DNA from 2 places in the Modestobacter sp. SYSU DS0511 genome. Region 1 is predicted to be linked to the other one. Evidence: predicted binding sites of a transcription regulator. Region 1 holds the regulator's gene; the other holds the start of a gene.

Evidence for each region. Region 1 encodes LexA, which represses DNA repair genes until DNA is damaged. Its sites were predicted from a motif close to TCGAACANNTGTTCGA; they were not measured.
Region 2: a site for LexA is predicted at 4,489-4,504, ahead of ruvC (crossover junction endodeoxyribonuclease RuvC). Genes of this name have one in related genera too.

Annotation. Positions count from the first base shown of each region.
Region 1 covers NZ_JBJGZY010000038.1:14,559-25,658, forward strand. Annotated here, with positions in the region: gene hflX (GTPase HflX) at 1-449, shown strand, start outside; gene ACI783_RS16395 (phosphatase PAP2 family protein) at 616-1,353, shown strand; gene ACI783_RS16400 (hypothetical protein) at 1,325-2,392, shown strand; gene lexA (transcriptional repressor LexA) at 2,457-3,272, opposite strand; gene ACI783_RS16410 (LysM peptidoglycan-binding domain-containing protein) at 3,520-4,062, shown strand; gene nrdR (transcriptional regulator NrdR) at 4,376-4,885, shown strand; gene ACI783_RS16420 (vitamin B12-dependent ribonucleotide reductase) at 5,047-7,947, shown strand; gene ACI783_RS16425 (hypothetical protein) at 8,476-8,718, shown strand; gene ACI783_RS16430 (hypothetical protein) at 8,792-8,941, opposite strand; partial or broken gene ACI783_RS16435 (DUF2795 domain-containing protein) at 8,967-9,176, opposite strand; gene ACI783_RS16440 (DUF881 domain-containing protein) at 9,206-10,102, shown strand; gene ACI783_RS16445 (S1C family serine protease) at 10,107-11,045, opposite strand.
Region 2 covers NZ_JBJGZY010000028.1:20,850-31,949, forward strand. Annotated here, with positions in the region: gene secF (protein translocase subunit SecF) at 1-82, opposite strand, end outside; gene secD (protein translocase subunit SecD) at 79-1,614, opposite strand; gene yajC (preprotein translocase subunit YajC) at 1,624-1,962, opposite strand; gene ruvB (Holliday junction branch migration DNA helicase RuvB) at 2,122-3,264, opposite strand; gene ruvA (Holliday junction branch migration protein RuvA) at 3,261-3,899, opposite strand; gene ruvC (crossover junction endodeoxyribonuclease RuvC) at 3,896-4,468, opposite strand; gene ACI783_RS14280 (YebC/PmpR family DNA-binding transcriptional regulator) at 4,674-5,432, opposite strand; gene pdxT (pyridoxal 5'-phosphate synthase glutaminase subunit PdxT) at 5,429-6,094, opposite strand; gene pdxS (pyridoxal 5'-phosphate synthase lyase subunit PdxS) at 6,091-6,999, opposite strand; gene ACI783_RS14295 (hypothetical protein) at 7,049-7,597, opposite strand; gene ACI783_RS14300 (glycosyltransferase family 4 protein) at 7,609-8,838, opposite strand; gene ACI783_RS14305 (phosphatidylinositol mannoside acyltransferase) at 8,838-9,755, opposite strand; gene pgsA (phosphatidylinositol phosphate synthase) at 9,794-10,459, opposite strand; gene ACI783_RS14315 (HIT family protein) at 10,460-11,044, opposite strand; gene thrS (threonine--tRNA ligase) at 11,041-11,100, opposite strand, start outside.

The DNA.
Region 1 (11,100 bases):
AGGTTGCCGGCGCCGACCTGCTGCTGCACGTCGTCGACGGCTCCGACCCCGACCCGATCGGGCAGATCAACGCGGTGCACACCGTGCTCTCCGAGATCGACGCCTCGGCGGTGCCCGAGCTCATCGTCGTGAACAAGGTGGACGCGATGAGCGAGGAGGACGTCCTCACGCTGCGCCAGGCCCTGCCCGGGGCCGCGTGGGTCTCCGCGCGGACCGGTGAGGGGATCGAGGCGCTGCGCGACGTCGTCGCCGCCCGGCTGCCGCACCCGCACGTCGACGTCGACGTCCTCGTGCCCTACGACCGGGGTGACCTGGTCGCCCGGGTGCACCGGGACGGCGAGGTGCTCGCGGAGCGGCACGAGGCCGACGGCACGCGGCTCACCGCACGGGTCGACGACGGGCTGGCCGCGGCGCTCGACGAGTTCACCACCCCCGTCGCCGGCGGCTGACCGCCCGGGCCGGTGGCGCCGTCCGCCCGGGTGCCCGGGCGGCGGACTCGCCGGCCGGGGCCGGTGGCCGGCCCGACCACTGCGCGGCGCGACCTCGTCCGGTCGCGCCGCGCAGTGCTGTCCCGAGCGGGTCACGGAGAGGTCACGGTGCCGGTACCGTGACGTCGTGGCGAGCGGAGCGGTGCGCGTGAGCGGCAGCGCCGCCGGTGACCCCGCGTCCCGAGCCCCGCGGGTGGTCGGCATCGGCCGGCCCCCGTGGTGGCTGGCGCTGGTCTCCGCACTCGTCGCGGCCGCCATCACCGTGGACCTCCTCGCCGGTGGCCGGCTGGAACGGCTCGACGTGGCGGTCTCCGAGCAGGTCGGCTCCTGGGGGCTGCGCGACTCCGCCGCCTACTGGCCGGTGTGGGCGTTCACCCAGGCCGGCGGACGGGTCACCATCCTGCTGGTCCTGTTCGGTCTGGTCGGCTGGCTCTTCTGGCGGCAGCGCACGGTGGCCCCGCTGGTGCGCGTGCTGCTGGCCCTCGCGCTGCTGACGGCAGCGGTCTACGCCTTCAAGTGGGGCACCGGCCGCACCGCCCCGGCCTACCCGGGCTCGTACTTCCACCGGGGCGGGGAGAGCTTCCCGTCCGGGCACGTGGCGAACGCCGTGCTGATGTGGGGCGTGGCCCGCTGGCAGGTGGTCCAGTACGGCCTGAACCCCCGGCTGCAGCGGGCGGCCTGGCTGCTCAGCGTGCTGGGGCCGGTGGCCACCGGAGTGGCCATGGTGGCGCTGAACTTCCACTGGGTCACCGATGCGGTGGTGGGAGCGGCCGTCGGCATCGTGCTCTTGGGCGTGGTTCATGCACTCGACGCAGTCGTGGTGTCACGCTGGGTCCGTGCCAGAGTGGGCCGGCCGCACGCGTAGCCGCGCCGGCCGCCGTTGCCTGGCGGACGGGGCGCTCCTCGCCCTGCCCGCAGCGGTCTGGCTCGCGGTTCTGCCGCCATCGGCGGCGCTCGCCGAGGAAGCCGCGCCGAGCACGCGCTGCACCATCACCGACCCGCGGCTGCCGGAGATCTCCGGCCTGGCCAGCGCCGGGGAGACGCTCCTGGCGATGAACGATGGTGGTGACCGGGCGGAGGTCTACGTCCTCGACACCTCCTGCGCCGTCGCGGAGGTGCGGTCGGGGAGCGTCGACCCGTACGACCCCGAGGACCTCGCCCTGGCCGCGGACGGCACGGTCTGGCTGGCCGACATCGGGGACAACAACGCCGCCCGGGAGACCGTCGCGCTGATCGGGCTGCGCCCTGACGGCGGCACCACGCTCACCCGGCTCACCTACCCGGACGGGGCGCACGACGCCGAGGCGCTGCTGCTGGCGCCTGACGGCACGCCGTACCTGGTGACCAAGGAGGTGCTCGGCGCCTCCGGCGTGTACCGCCCGGATGCGCCGCTGGCCGACGGGGCCACGGTGCCGATGACCCGGGTGGTCGGGCTGGGCTTCACCCTGACCGGTACGCCGGGCGGGCCGGTCGGCCGCGCGGGGCAGCTGCTGGTGACCGGGGGCGCGGTGTCGGCGGACGGGCAGCGCATCGCCCTGCGCACCTACACCGACGCCTACGTCTGGACGCTGACCGGTTCCGACGTGCCCGGCGCGCTGTCCGGCGCGCCGGTCCGGATCGCGCTCCCCGACTCACCGCAGGGTGAGGCGATCACCTTCGCGGCGAACAACCGCGACCTGCTGGTCACCAGCGAGGGGCTGCCGGCGCCGGTGACCCTGGTCCCGGTGTCGGCTGAGCAGGCTACGAGCACCTCGATCGATCCGGCTCCCGGTGCCGGACCGACGGGGGAGCTGGTGACCGCGGCCCCCGGCGTCGCCCCGGTGACGGCCGGCATCATCGCGGCCGGGGTGGCCACCGTGTCCGTCTGGATCGGCGGGAAGTTCCGCCGCCGCCGGCGGGAGTGACCGGCCGCCGGCGGGAGTGACCGGCCGCCGGCGGGAGTGACCCGGCCGGCGGCCGACACCGGCGTCAGACCCGGCGCAGCACCGTCACGACCCGGCCGAGGACGGTGGCGTCGTCGCCGGGGATCGGCGCGTAGGCCGGGTTGTGCGGCAGCAGCCACACGTGCCCGTCGCGGCGCTTGTAGGTCTTCACGGTCGCCTCGCCGTCGATCATCGCCGCGACGATCTCGCCGTTCTCGGCGGTGGGCTGCTGGCGGACCACCACCCAGTCGCCGTCGCAGATCGCGGCCTCGACCATCGAGTCACCGGTGACCTTGAGCATGAACAGCGTGCCCTCACCGACCAGTTCGCGCGGCAGCGGGAAGACGTCTTCGACGGCCTGCTCCGCCAGGACCGGGCCACCGGCGGCGATGCGGCCCACCAGGGGCACGTAGGTGGGTGCCGAGGCGCCCGCCTCGTCGACGCCACTGGCCGCACCGGCGGCGGCGAGCGCATCCGCCGAGGCGTCGGCGCCGGCGGTCACGCCGTGCTCGCCCGGCAACCGGACGTCCAGTGCGCGCGGCCGGTTGGGGTCGCGGCGCAGCCAGCCCTTGCGCTGGAGCACCGAGAGCTGGTGGGCGACCGAGGAGGCGGAGGAGAGGCCGACGGCCTCGCCGATCTCGCGGACCGAGGGCGGGTAGCCACGGCGTTCGATGGAGTCGCGGATGACCTCCAGCACCCGGCGCTGGCGCTGGGTGAGCCCGTCGCCGGCCTCGCCGCGGTCGGGGAACTCGCGCACGGCCGCGCCGCCGGTGTCCGCTGTGGGCTCCGCCGCCTGCCCGGCCGGGCGCCTCCGGCGGCTCGACCCCTTGCGCTCGTCCGCCGTCCGGCCGTCGACCGCCATGTGTCCTCCTCGTCCGGCTGCGCGCGCAGCTGCCCGGTGGCATCCCGCCTGCCGGGGCGGGGTGGGACGCCGTCGTGGTCTCCCTGCGCACGGTAGCGGTTCGGCGGCGGGTCTTCAAACAGGTGTTCGAACACCCGCCGTGTCGGCGCACTCCTGTCGGTGCCGTGCGGTAGACATCGCACAGACGTTCGAATCGAACAGGCGTTCGAGATCGCACCCCCGGGTGCCTGCTGTGAGGAGTGCACCGATGGTCATCGCCGAGTACCCGGACGCCACCGTCGCCCCGCTCCGCCCGCCGCTCCGGCTGGTCTCGCCGGCGCCGACCGCCCGGACGGGGTCCGCCGGGCGGGTTGAGGCCCGCCCGGCCCGCCGCCCGCCGGTGCGTCCTGGTGGGCGGCCGATGTCCTCGCCGGGGGTCGCGGTCGCGCGGCCCGTCCGCGGTGGCGACTGCGGCCCGCCCCGGGCCGCCGCTCCGTGTCCGTCGGCCGGCGAGTGGGCGGAGCTGCCGCTGCGACTCACCCGCCGTGGCCGGCGCGCGGTGGCGGCGCTGTCGGTGGCGATCGGCCTGGGGGTGGCGGTGGGCACGCTCGCGGTGGTCGCCGACGGGGAGCCCGCGCTGCGGCTGGCCGGCGCCGGCACGGTGGTGGTCCAGCCGGGCGACACGCTCTGGTCGATCGCCGGTGACCTGGCGCCCGACGAGGACCGGCGGGCGGTGGTCGACGCGATCCTCGATCGAAACGACCTCCAGGACGTCGTGCTGCAGCCCGGTCAGGTGCTCGAGCTGCCCTGATGGGGTGCAGTGGGCCCGTCGCCGCGGGCCCGGGCTGTGACGGATGGGTGCGCGAGCGGCGGGCGGGTCAGCTGCGGAACACGACACGCACGACAGGGCTTGCACACCTGTAGGGGTGGCCGTACGGTTCCACCACAACATCTAGTGCTTACACGGATGTAAGTCGTCCACAGCCGCTCCACACGTTCTCCCCGGGCCATCCACCGGATGTCCCCGGAGCAGTCCACAGGAGCGGTCCACGGGCCGGTGTCCCACGGTGTCACAGCACCGCGGTGATCCCGGTCGCGACACCTCGGGAGGAGGTGGACCGGCAGTGCGTTGCCCCTTCTGCCACAACCCCGACAGCCGCGTCATCGACTCGCGCGAGACCGACGAGGGCGCGACCACCCGGCGGCGGCGTTCGTGCCCCGGCTGCGGGCGGCGGTTCACCACCGTCGAGGAGGCGGTCCTCGCCGTCGTGAAGCGCAGCGGCGTGAGCGAGCCGTTCACCCGCGCGAAGGTGGTCGCCGGTGTCCGCCGCGCCTGCCAGGGCCGCCCGGTCGACGAGCACCAGCTCGCGTTGCTGGCCCAGCAGGTCGAGGACGCCGTCCGCGCCACCGGGTGTGCCGAGATCCCCAGCCACGAGGTCGGCTTGGCGATCCTGGGCCCGCTGCGCGACCTGGACGAGGTCGCCTACCTCCGCTTCGCCAGCGTCTACCGGAGCTTCAGCTCCGCTGCCGACTTCGAGAAGGAGATCGCCGAGCTGCGGGCCGCTGTGCGCGCCCGAGCCGGTGGGGCACCTGCCGCCGAGGACGGGCCGCCAGGCGCGGCCGGCGGGTCCTGAGGACGCCGCCCCGAACTGTCACACCCCCTGACTACACAGGTCTCGACGAGGAGACCGCACCGCACCACCCGGCTCCGGCACCCGCCGGCTTCCCCAGCCGCTCCGCCCGCACCGCCGCTCAGCTCGACGCCAGAGCACGAACACCAGGGAGCCCTCGCACGATGACCGAGACAGCCGACCGCCTCGCCACCACCCGGACCCGCCGCAGCCCGAAGGCGCCCACCCGGGGCAAGGGCCTGAAGGTCAAGCGCGTCTTCACCACTGCCGGTGTGCACCCCTACGACGAGGTGGTCTGGGAGCGCCGCGACGTCGTCATGACCAACTGGCGGGACGGCTCGATCAACTTCGAGCAGCGCGGCGTCGAGTTCCCGGCCGAGTGGAGCATCAACGCCACCAACATCGTCACCACCAAGTACTTCCGTGGCGCGGTCGGCAGCCCCCAGCGCGAGACGAGCCTCCGCCAGCTGATCGACCGCGTCGTGCTCACCTACGGTGCAGCCGGCCGCGAGCACGACTACTTCGCCTCCGAGGGCGACGCCGAGATCTTCGAGCACGAGCTCACCTGGATGCTGCTTCACCAGGTCTTCAGCTTCAACTCGCCCGTCTGGTTCAACGTCGGCACCGCCTCGCCGCAGCAGGTCAGCGCCTGCTTCATCCTCGCGGTCGACGACACGATGGACTCGATCCTGAACTGGTACCGCGAGGAGGGGCTGATCTTCAAGGGCGGCTCCGGTGCCGGCCTGAACCTCTCCCGGATCCGCTCCTCCAAGGAGCTGCTCTCCTCCGGTGGCACCGCCTCCGGCCCGGTCTCCTTCATGCGCGGTGCCGACGCCTCGGCGGGCACCATCAAGTCCGGTGGCGCCACCCGCCGCGCGGCGAAGATGGTCGTCCTCGACATCGACCACCCCGACATCGAGGAGTTCATCGAGACCAAGGCGCGCGAGGAGGACAAGATCCGCGCGCTGCGCGACGCCGGGTACGACATGGACCTCGGCGGCAAGGACATCACCAGCGTCCAGTACCAGAACGCCAACAACTCGGTCCGGGTCAACGACGAGTTCATGCGCGCGGTCGAGGAGGGCACCGAGTTCGGCCTGCGGGCCCGCTCCGACGGCTCGGTGATCGAGACCGTCGACGCCCGCGAGCTGTTCGGCAAGGTCACCCAGGCCGCCTGGGAGTGCGCCGACCCGGGCATCCAGTACGACGACACGATCAACGACTGGCACACCAACCCCGAGACCGGGCGGATCAACGCGTCCAACCCCTGCTCGGAGTACATGAGCCTGGACAACAGCTCGTGCAACCTGGCGTCGCTGAACCTCATGAAGTTCCTCAAGGACGACGGCACGTTCGACTCGAAGAACTTCGTCAAGGCCGTCGAGCTGATCATCACCGCGATGGACATCTCGATCTGCTTCGCCGACTTCCCGACCGACCCGATCGGGGAGACCACCCGGGCCTACCGGCAGCTGGGCATCGGCTACGCCAACCTGGGCGCGATGCTGATGGCCACCGGCCACGCCTACGACTCGCGGGGCGGGCAGACCCTGGCCGCGGCGATCACCTCGCTGATGACCGGCACCGCCTACCGCCGCTCGGCGGAGCTGGCCGGCGTCGTCGGCGCCTACGACGGCTTCGCCCGCAACGCCGACGCCCACGCCCGGGTCATGCGCAAGCACGCCGCGGCGAACGACGCGATCCGCCCGGTCGGTGCCGACGACGCCGACGTGCTCAAGGCCGCCACCCAGCAGTGGCAGGACTGCCTGGCCATCGGTGCCGAGAACGGCTGGCGCAACGCGCAGGCCTCGGTGCTGGCGCCCACCGGCACCATCGGCTTCATGATGGACTGCGACACGACCGGCATCGAGCCGGACTTCTCGCTGGTCAAGTTCAAGAAGCTGGTCGGCGGCGGCTCCATGCAGATCGTCAACCAGACGGTGCCGCGGGCGCTGAAGAGCCTGGGCTACCAGGAGGAGCAGGTCGAGGCGATCGTCGAGTACATCGCCGAGCACGGCCACGTCGTCGACGCCCCGAGCCTGCGCCCGGAGCACTACGAGGTCTTCGACTGCGCCATGGGCGAGCGCGCCATCTCCCCGATGGGCCACGTCCGGATGATGGCTGCGGTCCAGCCGTTCATCTCCGGCGCGATCAGCAAGACGGTCAACATGCCGGAGTCGGCGACCGTCGAGGACGTCGCGGACATCTACTTCCAGGGCTGGAAGATGGGCATCAAGGCGCTGGCCATCTACCGCGACAACTGCAAGGTCGGCCAGCCGCTGTCCGGTGGCAAGGGCAAGAACGACGGCACCAAGGCCGAGGCCGCGGTCGAGGAGACGGCGCCCGCCGCCACCGCTGCGCTGGCGCACCCGGTGCGCAAGCGGCTGCCCAAGAAGCGGACCAGCATGACGACGTCGTTCAGCGTCGCCGGCGCCGAGGGCTACATGACCGCCGGCATGTACGAGGACGGCAGCCTCGGCGAGGTCTTCCTGAAGCTCGGCAAGCAGGGCTCGACCCTGGCCGGGGTGATGGACGCCTTCTCGATCGGCATCTCGATCGCGTTGCAGCACGGTGTGCCGCTGGAGACCTACATCCAGAAGTTCACCAACATGCGCTTCGAGCCGGCCGGCATGACCGACGACCCGGACATCCGCATCGCCCAGTCGGTGATGGACTACATCTTCCGTCGCCTGGCGCTGGACCACCTGCCGGTGGACAAGCGGGCGAACCTCGGCATCTTCAGCGCCGAGGAGCGGGCCGCCCAGGTCGCCGGCTACGACACCTCCGCCGCCACCCCGCAGGTGACCGAGGAGGACGAGGTCGACGTCGAGGCGCTGCGTGGCTCGGTGCCCACCGAGGCCCCGGTGAAGGCCGAGACCGAGAAGGTCACCCAGGAGTCGCCGAAGGAGGCGATCAAGGAGGCACACTCCTCGGCCGAGCTGCTGGAGCTGGTCACCGGCACCGCGACCGACGCGCCGCTGTGCATGACCTGCGGCACGAAGATGCGCCCCGCCGGCAGCTGCTACGTCTGCGAGGGCTGCGGCTCCACCAGCGGCTGCAGCTGATGACGACGCTCGCCGGGATGTCCTGCGAAGTGCCGCGGGATGTCCCGGCGAGCCGGCCGGAACGTCACTGCGGCCTGTGGTGACGTCTCCTGCCAGGGCCAGGGCCAGGGCCAGGGCCAGGGTCAGGGTCAGGGTCAGGGCCAGGGTCAGGGCCAGCGACCCGCGGCACCTCGCCCAGTAGCTCGAGCTGCCCCGGCCCTCGTCAGAGGGTCGGGGCGGTTCCCATTGCGGGAGCCATCTCCGCCCGGTACCGGGTTCGGTGGGGTCTCCACCCGACCCGGTACCGGAGACCGATCCGGTCGGACCACCCACCGCCTCGAGGGCACCGGCTCACGCAGGGCCGGCGGGCCTCCGGAGCTCGGTGCCCGTACCCAACGGGGCGACGATGCGCTGATCGCGGACGGCGGCCCAGCCGCGGCTCGCTGCGAGCGTCAGCCCGGTCCCGGGAAGCGCCGAACCCACCCGGTTCTCGGCGCGGCAACCGGGTACGGCCGGAGCGTTCAGGCAGCGACCTCGAGGAGGACGTCCATGCGTGTGGAGGACCTGTCCGGGAACGACGCCACGGTGTACCAGGCGGTGGCCGAGCTGGAGAACACCAACTCTGCGCCACATCTGCAGGACATCGCCAGGCGGGCCGATCTGGATCCCGAGGAGACCCGCGCGGCGCTGCACCGGCTGATGAACAGCGAGCCCAGCCTGGTGCACGAGACCCCCGACACGAGCCGGACCGAGCTCGGCCCGGTCTACGAGCTGGCGCCCCGCGGCACCTGAGCCGGCACGGCACCTGAGCGAGCGCTGCGGGTAGCCGACAGGCACCTGGGCGGCCCTGTTGGTCGGGCCTGTCCTACTCGGCCGTGCGGGCTTCGCCGGTCACCCGGTCGTGCTGCGGGTCGCGAGATGGGTGCGCGATGCCCGGCGTGCTGTCGTAGCGGGCCTGCTCGGCGGCCTGCCCGGGCACCGGCCCGGGGCCCTCGTCCACCCGCAGCGACGACACGACCTCGCCCCTCGTTGCGGTAGTCGACCGGCGGGATCGCCCGGATCGCCCGCAGTACCTCCCCGGGGGCGCCCTTCTGCTGGGCGGCGGCCACGAGGTCGTCCTTGCCGGCCGGGTAGTCGACTCGTCCTGGGCCACTTGCCGGCGAGCCGGACGGAATCACCTGCCCAGCCACGCGGACGAGGTCATCCACCTCCGGGCCTGGACACGTCCTCCCTCGCGCCACCGTCGACACGAGCGGCCTGCCGCCTACGCTGGCTGTCGATGAGCGCCGGCGAGCGGAGCGGACCGTCCCACGACACCGGTCCCGAGCACACCGCGCCCGCCGAGGAGGCCGGCGCGGTCCGCGTCGACCCCACCCACGACCGGCCCACCTCCAGCGGACGGGCGCCCGACCAGCCGGGCCCCGACCAGCCGGGCCCCGACCAGGCGGCGCCCGACCAGCCGGTGTCCGACCAGGCGGCGTCCAGCGGCGGCGCGAGGCCGGCGTCGGTCCGGCGGCGCCGCCGGCTGGTGCTCTCGGTCGTCAGCGGGCTCCTCGCGCTCGCGCTCGGACTGGGCATGACGATCCAGATCCGGGTCAGCAACACCGACGACCCGCTCAGCACGGCCACCGAGGAGGACCTGGTCACCATCCTCAACGACATCGACGCCAACGAGGACCTGCTGCGCCGGCAGCTCGCGGAGACCCGCCGCACGCTGGACGAGCTGACCGACGACCGGTCGGAGGCCGACGGCGCCCTCGAACAGGCCCGGGAGCGGGCCCAGGCGATCGACGTCCTGACCGGCGCGGTCCCGGTCCGCGGCCCGGGCATCCGGCTGGCGATCGTCGACCCGGACGAGGAGGTCGACGCGTCCCTGCTGCTGGAGGCGGTGCAGGAGCTCCGCGGCTCCGGCGCCGAGGCGATCCAGCTCAATGGCGTGCGGGTGGTGGTCTCCACGGCGCTGGTCGACACGGTCGGCGGCGTGCTGGTCGATGGCGAGCGGATCCGCAGCCCCTACGAGGTGCTGGCCATTGGCCCGGCCGAGGAGATGATCGGCGCGCTGAGCGTGCCCAGCGGGGTGCTCAGCGACGTCACGCGCGCCGGTGCCACCGCCCGGATCGTCGAGCAGGAGGTCGTCGCCATCGACGCCCTGGCGGGCAGCCCGGTCGACGACTGAACGGTCAGCCGGTCAGCTCGGTCGGCACCGCGACGACGTCGACCATCGCCCCGCGGCGGACCACGGTCACCGGCAGCGGCCGGCCGATCGCCTCGTCGAACAACAGCCGCTGGAGGCTCTGCGCCGACGCCACGGGCGCCCGGCCGGCCTCCAGCACCAGGTCGCCGGCCTTCAGCCCGGCCCTGTCGGCGGGGGAGCCGGCGATGACATCCAGCACCTGCAGCCCGCGGCGCTGCCCGGTGCGCGCGGCGAGGTCGGCCGGCAGTGGCACCGGGCTGCTGACCACGCCGAGGTACGCGCGGCGCACCCGGCCGTCGCGCACCAGGGTGGTCACGATCCGCCGGCTGGTGTCGTTGACCGGCACGGCCAGCCCCAGGCCCCAGCCGGCGACGGCGGTGTTGATCCCGACCACCCGGCCGTGCGCGTCGGCCAATGCGCCGCCGGAGTTGCCCGGGTTGAGCGCGGCGTCGGTCTGGATGACGTCCTCCACCACCCGCGCCGACCGGCCGTGCCGGGTCGGCAGGGAGCGGCCCAGCCCGCTCACCACCCCCGCGGTCACCGACCCCGCCAGGCCGAAGGGGTTGCCGACGGCCACCACCAGCTGGCCGACCTGCAGCCCCGCGGCGTCGCCGAGCTCGGCCGGCGGGGGAGTGGCGCCCCGGGCGCGCACCACGGCCAGGTCGGACAGCGGATCCGCGCCGACCACCTCGACCGGCACCTCCGAGCCGTCGCTGAACACCGCCCGGCCGTCGGTCGCCCTGCCGACGACGTGGGCGTTGGTCAGCAGCAGGCCGTCGTCACCGACGACGACGGCCGACCCGGCCCCGCCCCGCTCACCCGGCCCGCCGACCGCGAGCGCAGCGACGTGCGGTGTGAGCTCGGCGGCCACCGTGGTGACCACCCGCGAGTAGGCGTCCAGCGCCGCCTCGTCGACCCCGTCCATCCGCACCTCCACCGATTACACGGTTACGTGCACCAGTGAACGCCTGATCGGGCAC
Region 2 (11,100 bases), on a different contig from region 1:
CCGCGGACTCGTCGACGGACTCGTCGGCGGCGGAGCCGACGGGCACCGGTGCCTGGTCGGCGTCGTCCCGTGGGGTGGTCATCGCGTGCTCCCGTTCGTGCTGCTGCCGGCGCCGACCAGCTCGGGTTCGCGCGCCATCGCCGGCGCGGTCCGGCGTCCGCGGTCGACCTGGCCCAGACCGGAGAAGCGGTTGGAGCCGAAGGACCTGACCCGGCTCAGCACCGCCATCAGCGGGTGGGTGAAGAGGAAGACCACGACGAGGTCGAGGACGGTCGACAGGCCCAGGGTGAAGGCGAAGCCCTTCACGTCACCGATGGCCAGCCAGTAGAGGATCGCCGCGGCCAGGAAGCTGACCGCGTCGGCGGACAGGATGGTGCGGCGGGCGCGCACCCAGGCGCGGGGCACGGCGCTGCGCAGGGAACGCCCCTCGCGCACCTCGTCCTTGAGGCGCTCGAAGTACACGACGAACGAGTCGGCGGTGATGCCGATCGAGACGATGAACCCGGCGATGCCGGCCAGGCTGAGCGCCAGGCCCAGTTCGCGGCTGAGCAGCACCAGGCAGCCGTAGACGACGACCGCCGACAGCACCAGGCTGGCGATCATTACCAGCCCGAGCAGGCGGTAGTAGAGCAGCGCGTACACGAACACCAGGGCGACGCCGATGCCGCCGGCGATGAGGCCGGCGCGCAGCTGCTCCTCCCCCAGCTCGGTGGAGATCGACTGCGCGGTCGCCTGCTCGAAGGTCAGCGGCAGCGCGCCGTACTTCAGCTGGTTGGCGAGCTCGGTCGCCTCGGCCTGGGTGAAGTTGCCGGAGATCTCGGTGCTGCCGCCGACGATCGCGCTGTTGATCGTCGGCGCGGAGACGACCCGGCCGTCCAGGGTGATCGCGACGCTGTTGCCCACGTTGGCGGTCGTGTAGCTGGCCCACGCGTCGGCGCCGGAGTTGTTCAGCGACAGGTCGACGATCCACTCCCCGGTGCCCGCGCGGGTGCCGGCCGTGGCGTCGGTGACGTCGGTGCCCTCGAGGACCGACGGGCCCAGCAGGTACTTGACCTGGCCGTCCTCGCCGCATGCGGCGACGTGGTCCTCGGGCCGGTTGACGTCGGTGGTCTGCTCGTCGCAGGTGAGGGTGGCGAACTCCGCGGCCGCCTCCTCCTGCGTGACCGGCGCGGCGCCCTCCTCGGGAGCCGGCTCCTCGGCCGGTTCCTCCGTCGGCGCGGCGTCCTCGGCGGGCGGCATGACCGGCTCGGCCTGCAGCACCGGGCGGAAGCGCAGCTGCGCGGTCGTGCCCAGTTCACGGGCGCGCTCGCCGTCGTCACCGGGCACCGAGATGACGATGTTGCTGTCGCCCTCGGTCACCACCTCGGCCTCGGCGACGCCCAGGCCGTTGACGCGCTGCTCGATGATGCGCCGGGCGAGCTCGAGGTCCTCGCGGGCCGGGGCCTCGCCGCCGGGCGTGCGCGCGGTGAGGGTGACGGTGGTGCCGCCCTGGAGGTCCAGGCCGAGCTGGGGCGTGCGCTGGTCACCGGTGAGGAAGACCAGCGCGTACAGCCCCGCGACGATCAGCAGGAAGGCCGCGAAGTAGCGGCGCGCAGGGAGCTGGCGGGCAGCCATGGGCCGGGGTCAGCGGGTGCGGTCGGTGGGGTCGCCGTCGCCGTCGACCGTCCCGCCGGAGCTGTTCGGGGCACCGTCGGCCGGAGCGGCCGGCGTGCGGACCTCCATCACCGCGGGGCGCGCGACGGTGACGACGACGCCGGGGGCGACCTCGAGGTCGATGGTCCCCTCACCGAGGCCGGCGACCGTGCCGTGGATGCCGCTGGTCAGCATGACCGGCGTGCCGACCGTCAGCGACTCCTGCAGGGCCTGCGCGTTGGCCTGCATCTTCTTGCGCTGCCGGGCCGGCAGCACGATCAGCAGGACGAACGCGAGGGCGAGCAGGACGAACGGGAAGAGCTGTTCCACGACTGGTGAGCCTCTCTACCGCGGCAGGTCGCGCGGTCGGTGCGGCCCGAGAGGGCCGCTCGGGTACATCGGCGCCGGCGCACTCCCACCCGCGCGGAGTGGCCCCGGGGCGAGGCGCGTCGCCCGGCTGGTCCGGGTTGCGCGCCAGCGCCGAGGAGTCTAGGCGTCGAAGAGGGTCTGTGACGACGCCCCGTCCAGCGGCGGGTCACCTGTGCCCCCAGCGGGCGCAGCACCCCCGTGCAGCGCAAGGCCCCCACGCGGCAGCGGGTGCCCCAGGTGGGAGAAGGCCGCCTCGGTGGCCACCCGTCCGCGGGGCGTGCGGGCCAGCAGTCCGGCACGCACCAGGAAGGGCTCGCAGACCTCCTCGACGGTGTGCGGCTCCTCCCCCACGGCGACCGCCAGGGTGGCCACCCCGACGGGGCCGCCGCCGAACTTGGTCACCAGCGCATCGAGTACCGCCCGGTCCAGCCGGTCCAGGCCGAGCTCGTCGACGTCGTAGAGGGCCAGTGCCGACCGGGCGACGTCGCGGGTGATCCGGCCGTCGGCGCGCACCTCGGCGAAGTCCCGGACCCGGCGCAGCAGCCGGTTGGCGATCCGCGGCGTGCCCCGCGAGCGCCCGGCGATCTCCGCTGAGCCGTCGTCGGTGAGCTCGACCCCGAGCAGGTCGGCGCTGCGGGCGAGGACCCGCTGCAGGTCGGCCGTCTCGTAGAACTCCATCTGCCCGACGAAGCCGAACCGGTCGCGCAGCGGGCCGGTGAGCAGGCCGGCGCGGGTGGTGGCGCCCACCAGGGTGAACGGGTTGATCTCCAGCGGGATGGCGGTCGCGCCGGGCCCCTTGCCGACGACGACGTCGACCCGGAAGTCCTCCATCGCCATGTACAGCAGTTCCTCGGCCGGGCGGGCGATGCGGTGGATCTCGTCGATGAACAGCACGTCACCGGAGCCGAGGTTGGACAGCATCGCGGCCAGGTCACCCGACCGCTCGATCGCCGGGCCGCTGGTGATCTTCACCGCCGTGCCGAGTTCTGAGCCGATGATGAGCGCGAGACTGGTCTTGCCCAGTCCGGGCGGGCCGGACAGCAGCACGTGGTCCGGCGGGCGGCCGCGGCGCTTGGCGCCCTCCAGCACCAGGTCGAGCTGGCGGGCCACCTTCGGCTGGCCGATGAAGTCGGCCAGCGAGTGCGGACGCAGCGCCGACTCGACGACGCGTTCCTCGTCACCAGCGGACGCTTCCACCGAGAAGTCCCGGCCGTACCCCTCGGCGGCCTCCCCGGTCAGCGACCGGTCGAACGGCGAGGTCACGAGCGGCCCAGGAGCTGCAGCGCCTGCCGCAGCAGCACCGCCACCTGCACCCCGCCGGCGGCCTGCTGCTCCTCGGCGACCGGCTCCAGCGCGGCCAGCGCCGTCTCCGCCTCGCGGCTGGACCAGCCCAGCCCCACCAGCGCGGCGGTGAGCTGGTCGCGCCACGGCGCGACCGGCGTGACCGGGGCCAGCCCGGCGGGCAGCGGGCCACCGTCGAGCTGGGTGTCGACGGTGGTCGCGCCCAGGCGGTCGCGCAGCTCCAGCACCAGCCGCTCGGCGCCCTTCTTGCCGATGCCCGGCACCTGCATCAGCGCCTTGAGGTCACCCATCGACACGGCCCGGCGCACCTCCCGGGGCGGGTGGATGGCCAGCACCGCCTGGGCCAGCCGGGGACCGACGCCGTTGGCGGTCTGCAGCAGCTCGAACAGCTGGCGCTCGTCGTCGTCGGCGAAGCCGTAGAGGGTGAGCGAGTCCTCCCGGACGACGAGGCTGGTCGACAGCCGCGCCTGCTCCCCCACCTGCAGCCGCGCGATCGTGCCCGGGGTGCACTGCACCGAGAGCCCGACCCCGCCCACCTCGACGACCGCGCCGTCGGGCGAGACGGCCGCCACCCGGCCGTTGACCGAGGCGATCATCGGGCCGACACCCCCGTCCAGCGCGGCACGGTGCGGGCGCCGGGCAGCGGCGCGCCGATGCCCCCGGCGAGCGCCGCGGTGCGCAGCCGGTGCTGAGCGGGGGCGCGCCAGGTGTGGCAGATCGCCAGCGCCAGCGCATCGGCGGCGTCGGCCGGCTTGGGCGGGCTGGCCAGCCCGAGCACCCGGGTGACCATGAGGGTGACCTGCTCCTTGTCGGCGCGGCCGTTGCCGGAGATGGCGGCCTTGACCTCGCTGGGCGTGTGCCAGGCGACGGGGAGGTCGGCCTGGGCGGCGGCGAGGGCGGCGACCCCGGCGGCCTGGGCGGTTCCGGTCGCCGTCCCCTTGTTGTTCTGGGTGAAGACCCGCTCGATGGCCACGGCCGTGGGCCGGTACTCACGCAGCAGCGCGGTCACGGCGGTGTGCACCTCCAGCAGCCGGAGTTCCAGGTCCAGGTCGGGGGACGTGCGCACGACGCCGACCCCCAGGGAGACCGGCCGTGCACCGGGCCGCCCCTCGACCACGCCCCACCCGCAGCGGGTGAGCCCCGGGTCGATGCCGAGCACGCGCATGCCCACTCCCCCACCATCGCACGAACACCTGTTCGATGGGAACGCTAACCGGGGAACCGGACGCGACCCGGGCACGACACGCACCCAGCCGTCGGCCCCGCTGCAGGGCCCCGCCGCGAGCCTGCGAGTGGCGGGGGGCAGCGGGCGGAAGGACCCCCGCGCCCCCAGCCCCTCGCGAGCTCGCGGCCGGATCCTGCGCAGGGGCCTAAGCGTCGGCGGTGACCTGCTCCATGACCTCGTCGGAGACGGCGTAGTTCGCGTAGACGTTCTGCACGTCGTCGAGGTCCTCGAGGGCGTCGATCAGCTTGAACACCTTGGCCGCGCCCTCGACGTCGAGCTCCACCTGGACGCTGGGCACGAAACCCATGTCGGCGGAGTCGTACTCGATGCCGGCCTCCTGCAGCGCGGTGCGGACGGCGACCATGTCACCGGGCTCGCTGACCACCTCGAAGGTGTCGCCCAGGTCGCGGACCTCCTCGGCCCCGGCGTCCAGCACGGCCAGCAGCACGTCGTCCTCGGTGTGGCCGGCGGCCGGCACCACGACCACGCCCTTGCGGGAGAACAGGTAGGACACCGAGCCCGGGTCGGCCATGGTGCCGCCGTTGCGGGTCATCGCGGTGCGCACCTCCATCGCCGACCGGTTCTTGTTGTCGGTGAGGCACTCGATCAGGACGGCGACCCCGGCCGCCGCGTAGCCCTCGTAGGTGATGCCCTGGTAGTCGACGCCGCCGGCCTCGGCACCCGAACCGCGCTTGACCGCGCGGTCGATGTTGTCGTTGGGCACCGAGCTCTTCTTCGCCTTCTGGATGGCGTCGAACAGCGTCGGGTTGCCCGCCGGGTCACCGCCGCCGGTTCGGGCGGCCACCTCGATGTTCTTGATCAGCTTGGCGAAGAGCTTGCCGCGCTTGGCGTCGATCCCGGCCTTCTTGTGCTTGGTCGTCGCCCACTTGGAATGGCCGCTCACGACTTACCCCCTCCACTGCCGACGCCTGCGATGGCGCCGTCGGAACGCTGGTCCCGGGCACGGGCTGCCCGCACCAGTTCCACGAAGGACGCGTGCACCCGGATGTCACCGGTGAGCTCGGGGTGGAAGCTGGTGGCCACCAGGGATCCCTGGCGGACGGCGACGATCTTACCGTCGGCCGGGCCGCCCACGACCCGGCCGAGGACCTCGACGCCGTCGGCGGCCTGCTCGACCCACGGCGCGCGGATGAAGACGGCGTGCACGGGGCCCCCGTCGACGCCGGCGATCTGCACCTCGTCCTCGAAGGAGTCGACCTGCCGGCCGAAGGCGTTGCGCCGGACCGTGACGTCCAGCCCGCCGATGGTCTGCTGGCCCGCCGGGGCGTCCAGCACCCGGTCGGCGAGGAGGATCATCCCGGCGCAGGAGCCGTAGGCGGGCAGCCCGGCCCGGACGGCGTCCCGCAGCGGCTGGAGCAGCCCGAACCGCTGGGCGAGGTTCGCCATCGTGGTCGACTCGCCGCCGGGCAGCACCAGCCCGTCGACCGCGGCCAGCTCCTCGGGGCGGCGGACCGTCACCGCCCGGGCGCCGGCGGCGGTCAGCGCCACCAGGTGCTCCCGGACGTCGCCCTGCAGGGCGAGCACACCGATGACCGGCGCGCTCACCAGCCGCGGGTGGAGTACCGCTCGGACTCCGGCAGCGTGCTCACGTTGATGCCGACCATCGGCTCGCCCAGCCCGCGGGAGACCTTGGCGATGACGTCGGGGTCGTCGGCGAACGTGGTGGCCTGGACGATCGCTGCCGCGCGCTGCGCCGGGTCGCCGGACTTGAAGATGCCCGAGCCGACGAAGACGCCCTCGGCGCCCAGCTGCATCATCATCGCCGCGTCGGCGGGGGTGGCGATGCCGCCGGCGGTGAACAGGACGACCGGCAGCTTCCCGGTGCGGGCGACCTCGACGACGAGGTCGTGGGGGGCGCGCAGCTCCTTGGCCGCGACGAACAGCTCGGTGTCGTCCAGCGTGCCCAGCCGCTTGATCCCGGCGCGCAGCGCACGCATGTGCCGGGTGGCCTCCACGACGTTGCCGGTGCCGGCCTCGCCCTTCGAGCGGATCATCGCCGCGCCCTCGGCGATGCGGCGCAGCGCCTCACCGAGGTCGGTGGCGCCGCACACGAACGGCACGGTGAACGCGTGCTTGTCGATGTGGTGCGCCTCGTCGGCGGGTGTGAGCACCTCGGACTCGTCGATGTAGTCGACGCCGAGGCTCTGCAGCACCTGCGCCTCCACGAAGTGCCCGATCCGCGCCTTGGCCATCACCGGGATGGAGACCGCGTCGATGATCCCCTGGACCATGTCCGGGTCGCTCATCCGCGCGATGCCGCCCTGGGCGCGGATGTCGGCGGGCACCCGCTCGAGCGCCATGACGGCGACGGCGCCGGCGTCCTCGGCGATCCTCGCCTGGTCGGGGGTGACGACGTCCATGATGACGCCGCCCTTGAGCTGCTCGGCCATGCCGCGCTTGACCCGGTCGGTGCCGGTGCCGGGCTGGTGCTGGGGGTCGGTCAGGGACACGGTGTGGCCTTCCAGGTCGTCGCGCGCGGACGGCCCAGCGTACGGCGGGTCAGCCGGAGGCCCGCCCGGCACCGGAGGCCACCCCGGCGGGGGGACCGGTGAGCACCGCGTCCAGGCCGTCGTCGATGTCGAAGTACCGCGGCAGCGGCCGGCCGGCGTGCAGCCGCATCACCCGGGCCGGCCGGCCGCGGCGCAGCACCAGGGTGTCGCGCACGGCGTCGTTGTAGAAGCGGCGGGCCAGCCCGACCCGCATCCCGGTGTCCTGCAGCTCCGGTGGGCGGAGCGCCGGCGGCACCCGGCGGAGCAGCGCGCCCAGCCGGTTCTCCGCGGCCTCGCGGTCACCCGCCGTGGGGGCACGTGCCCCGGCCGCCGCCCTGGCCAGCGCGGCGGCCAGTTCGGGTCCGAGCTCGTCGGCCCGCTCGCGGGCCAGCGCCGCGGCCAGCTCCGCCCGCCGCAGCAGCGCGGCGTCGAGCACCTCGCGCGCCCGGCGGACCCGCCCGGCCAGCCGCCGCAGCCGGGTCAGCGTCCAGGCCGCCCAGGCCAGCGCGAGCACCGCCAGCACGGCGACGGCGAGCAGGAGCTCGGTGGCGGTGGTCATGGGACCTCAGGCTAGCGGCGGACCCGGCGGCGGAAGGGCCACGGCGGCGCGACGCGCTCACCCAGGTCGCCGGCGACGTGCCCGAGCAGGGCGGCGTCGTCCTCGGTGGAGGCGGTGACCGCGGCCCCGCCGGGGGGTGCGACCGTCTCGTAGACGGCGAGGATCCGGCGGGCGACGACCGACCAGTCGTAGCCGGCGACGACCTGCCGGCCGGCCTCGACCAGGGCGTCGCGGCGCACCGGGTCGGCCAGCAGCCCGCTCAGCGCCGCGGCCAGCGCGGCGGAGTCGCCGCGGCGGACCAGCACCCCGGCGGCCCCGTCGCCGAGCACCCGGGCGAAGGCGTCCAGGTCGCTGGCGACGACCGGGGCCCCGGCGGCCATGGCCTCGAGCAGGATGACGCCGAAGGACTCGCCCATGAGGTTCGGCGCGCAGTAGACGTCGATCGACCGGAGGAACGCCGCCTTGGCCGGCTCGTCGACCTCCCCGAGCAGCGTGACGTGCGGGCGGAGGTCGTCCCCCACCAGCTCGGTGAGCTCGTCGGGGTCGCCGCGGCCGGCGATCAGCAGCCGGGCGCCGGGATGGGTCGCCACCACCGTCCGCATCGCCGCCAGCAGCACCGGCAGCCCCTTGCGGGGCTCGTCGTAGCGCCCCAGGAAGCCGATCGTGGGGCCGTCCTCCCCTCGCCGGTGACCGGGCAGCGAGGGCCCCTCGGCGAAGGCCGGCACGTGCACGCCGTTGGGGATGACCACGGCATCGCCGCCCAGGTGCTCGACCTGGACGCGGCGGGCGAAGTCGGACACCGCGATCCGGCCGTCGACCTTCTCCAGCCAGGGCCGGGCCCACGGCCCGAGCGCCGCCAGCACCTTGGACCGCGTGGTCGCCGCGTGGAACGTCGCCACGATCGGCCCCTGGGCGATGATGCACACGAGCAGCGACAACGAGACCGAGGCCGGCTCGTGCACGTGGACGACGTCGAAGTGCCCCTCGCGCAGCCAGCGGCGGGCCCGGGCCGCGGAGACGAGCCCGAAGGACACGCTGGCCATCGAGCCGTTGTACGGCACCGGCACCGCCCGTCCGGCCCAGGTCACGTGCTCGGCCGGCAGGTTCTCCTCGTGCTCGGCGGGGGTGAGCACCTCGACGTGGTGCCCCAACCGGCGCAGCGTCTCGGCGAGGTCGCGCACGTGGTACTGGACGCCGCCCGGGACGTCCCACGAGTAGGGGCACACGAGGCCGACGCGCATCAGCGACCCCCGGGGGCGACCGGGTCGGGACCGACGTCGGGCCAGATTCGTCCGAGCACGTGCCAGTCCTCGGGCCGTTCGGCGATCGTGGTGGCGAACGCGGTGGCGACCTGCTGCATGGCGGCGCCCACCCGGTCGCGCAGTCGGCCCGGGCCCGCGACCGGCACCTCGGGGTGGACCACGAAGCGCCAGCCGGCGCCGTCGAACTGGCAGACGGCCGGGAGCAGGGCGGCACCCGTCTGCGCCGCGAGCAGCGCCGGACCGCCGGGCATGGTGGTGGGCCGGCCGAAGAAGTCGACCGGCACGCCGTCGCCGGAGAGGTCGCGATCGACCAGCAGGCAGGTGGTGCCGCCGGCGGACAGCCACTCGCGCAGCACCGCCGACGCCGGCCGCTCGCCGCCGGTGAGCGGCAGGATCCGCATGCCCAGCCCCTCCCGGTAGTCGACGAACCGCCGGTAGAGCGACTCCGGCCGCAGCCGCTCGGCCACCGTGACGAAGGGGCCGCCCAGCCAGTCGATCAGCCACACGCCGGCCACGTCCCAGTTGCCGCTGTGCGGCAGGGCGACGACCACACCCCGGCCGTCGGCGCCCACCCGCTCCAGGTGTTCCCGCCCGACCATGGTGGCCCCGGCGAGCACCTGCGTGGTGCCCATGGCCGGCAACCGGAAGGCCTCCTGCCAGTACCGGGCGTACGAGCGCATCGCCCGGCGGGTGAGTTCGTCTAGCTCGGCTCCGTCCAGCCCGGTGACGACCCGCAGGTTGGCGCGCAGCTGGCGCACCCCCCGCCCGTTCCGGGCGGCGGCCCAGGACCCGCCGGCGCCGAACGCCGCCGAGGCCACCGGCGCGGGCAGCAGCCGGACGGCGCGCCAGCCCGCCGCGTACCCGCCGTCGGTCAGCCGTTCGCGCAGGGTGGCCACGCGGTCGGGGCGCAGGGCACCCGGTCGGCGACCGGGGCTCACGGCGCGGGGTCGGCGGCCGACGTCGGGCCCTGCGCCGGGCGGGGAGCCGCCGGCAGGGGCCGACCGCGGGACTGGCGGTGCACCTCGGCGAACCGCTGGGCCACGGTGACCGCACTGCCGACGAGCAGGACCCAGAGCGCCACGTGCACCGCGTACGGGATCCCCAGACCGGTGAAGCCGGTGCCGACCAGCACCAGGATCAGCCGCTCGGTGCGCTCGACGACGCCGACGTCGCAGCTCAGGCCCACCCCCTCGGCCCGCGCCTTGACGTAGGAGGTGAGGATGCCGAGCACCAGGCAGACCAGTGCGAGCAGCACCAGCAGCCGGTTGTCCCCGGCGCCGGAGAACCACCAGGCCAGGCCGGCGAAGATGGCCGCGTCGGCGGCGCGGTCGCCGGTGGAGTCCAGCACCGCGCCGAACACCGACCCGCCGCCGCGGGCGCGGGCCAGCGCCCCGTCGAGCATGTCGAGCAGGACGAAGACGGTGACGGTGGCCGCGCCCCAGAACAGCCAGCCGTTGCCGATGAGGAAGACCGCGGCGGCGACCGCGCCGAGCGTGCCGGTGGCGGTGACCGCGTCGGCGGTGACCCCGGCCCGCAGCAGCCCGCGCACCACCGGTGCCCAGAACCGGGCGACGGCCGGGCGCAGGTTGACCCCGAGCACTCAGGCCCCCGTTCCGGCACGACCGGCCGCGGGCCAGGCCTCGGCGAGCAGCCGGCGGGTCTCGGTGAGCACCTGCGGCAGCACGCGGGTGAGCCCGATCACCGGCATGAAGTTGGTGTCCCCGCCCCAGCGCGGGACGACGTGCTGGTGCAGGTGGTCGGCGATGCCGGCGCCGGCGATCGCCCCCTGGTTCATCCCCACGTTGAACCCGTGGGCGCCGCTGACCGACCGGACCACCCGCATCGCCGTCTGGGTGAAGGCGCCCAGCTCGGCGACCTCGGCGTCGGTCAGGTCGGTGTAGTCGGGCACGTGCCGGTACGGGACGACCATCAGGTGCCCGGCGTTGTACGGGTACAGGTTGAGCACCGCGTAGACGGTCTCCCCCCGGGCGACGACGAGGCCGTCCTCGTCGGGGAGGCCGGGGATCCGGTCGAACGGGCAGTCGCCGGCCGCGTCGCTGACCGGCTTGTTCTCCCCGCGGATGTAGGCCATCCGGTACGGCGTCCAGAGGTGCTCGAAGCCGGCCGAGGGACCTCCGTCGTCGTTGACGACGGGGATCCTCAGCTCCTCCTGCGCGTCGCTCATCCCGCAGCCGCCGGCTCGGCGGCAGGCTCGGCCGCCGACGGGTCGCTGTTGTCCCG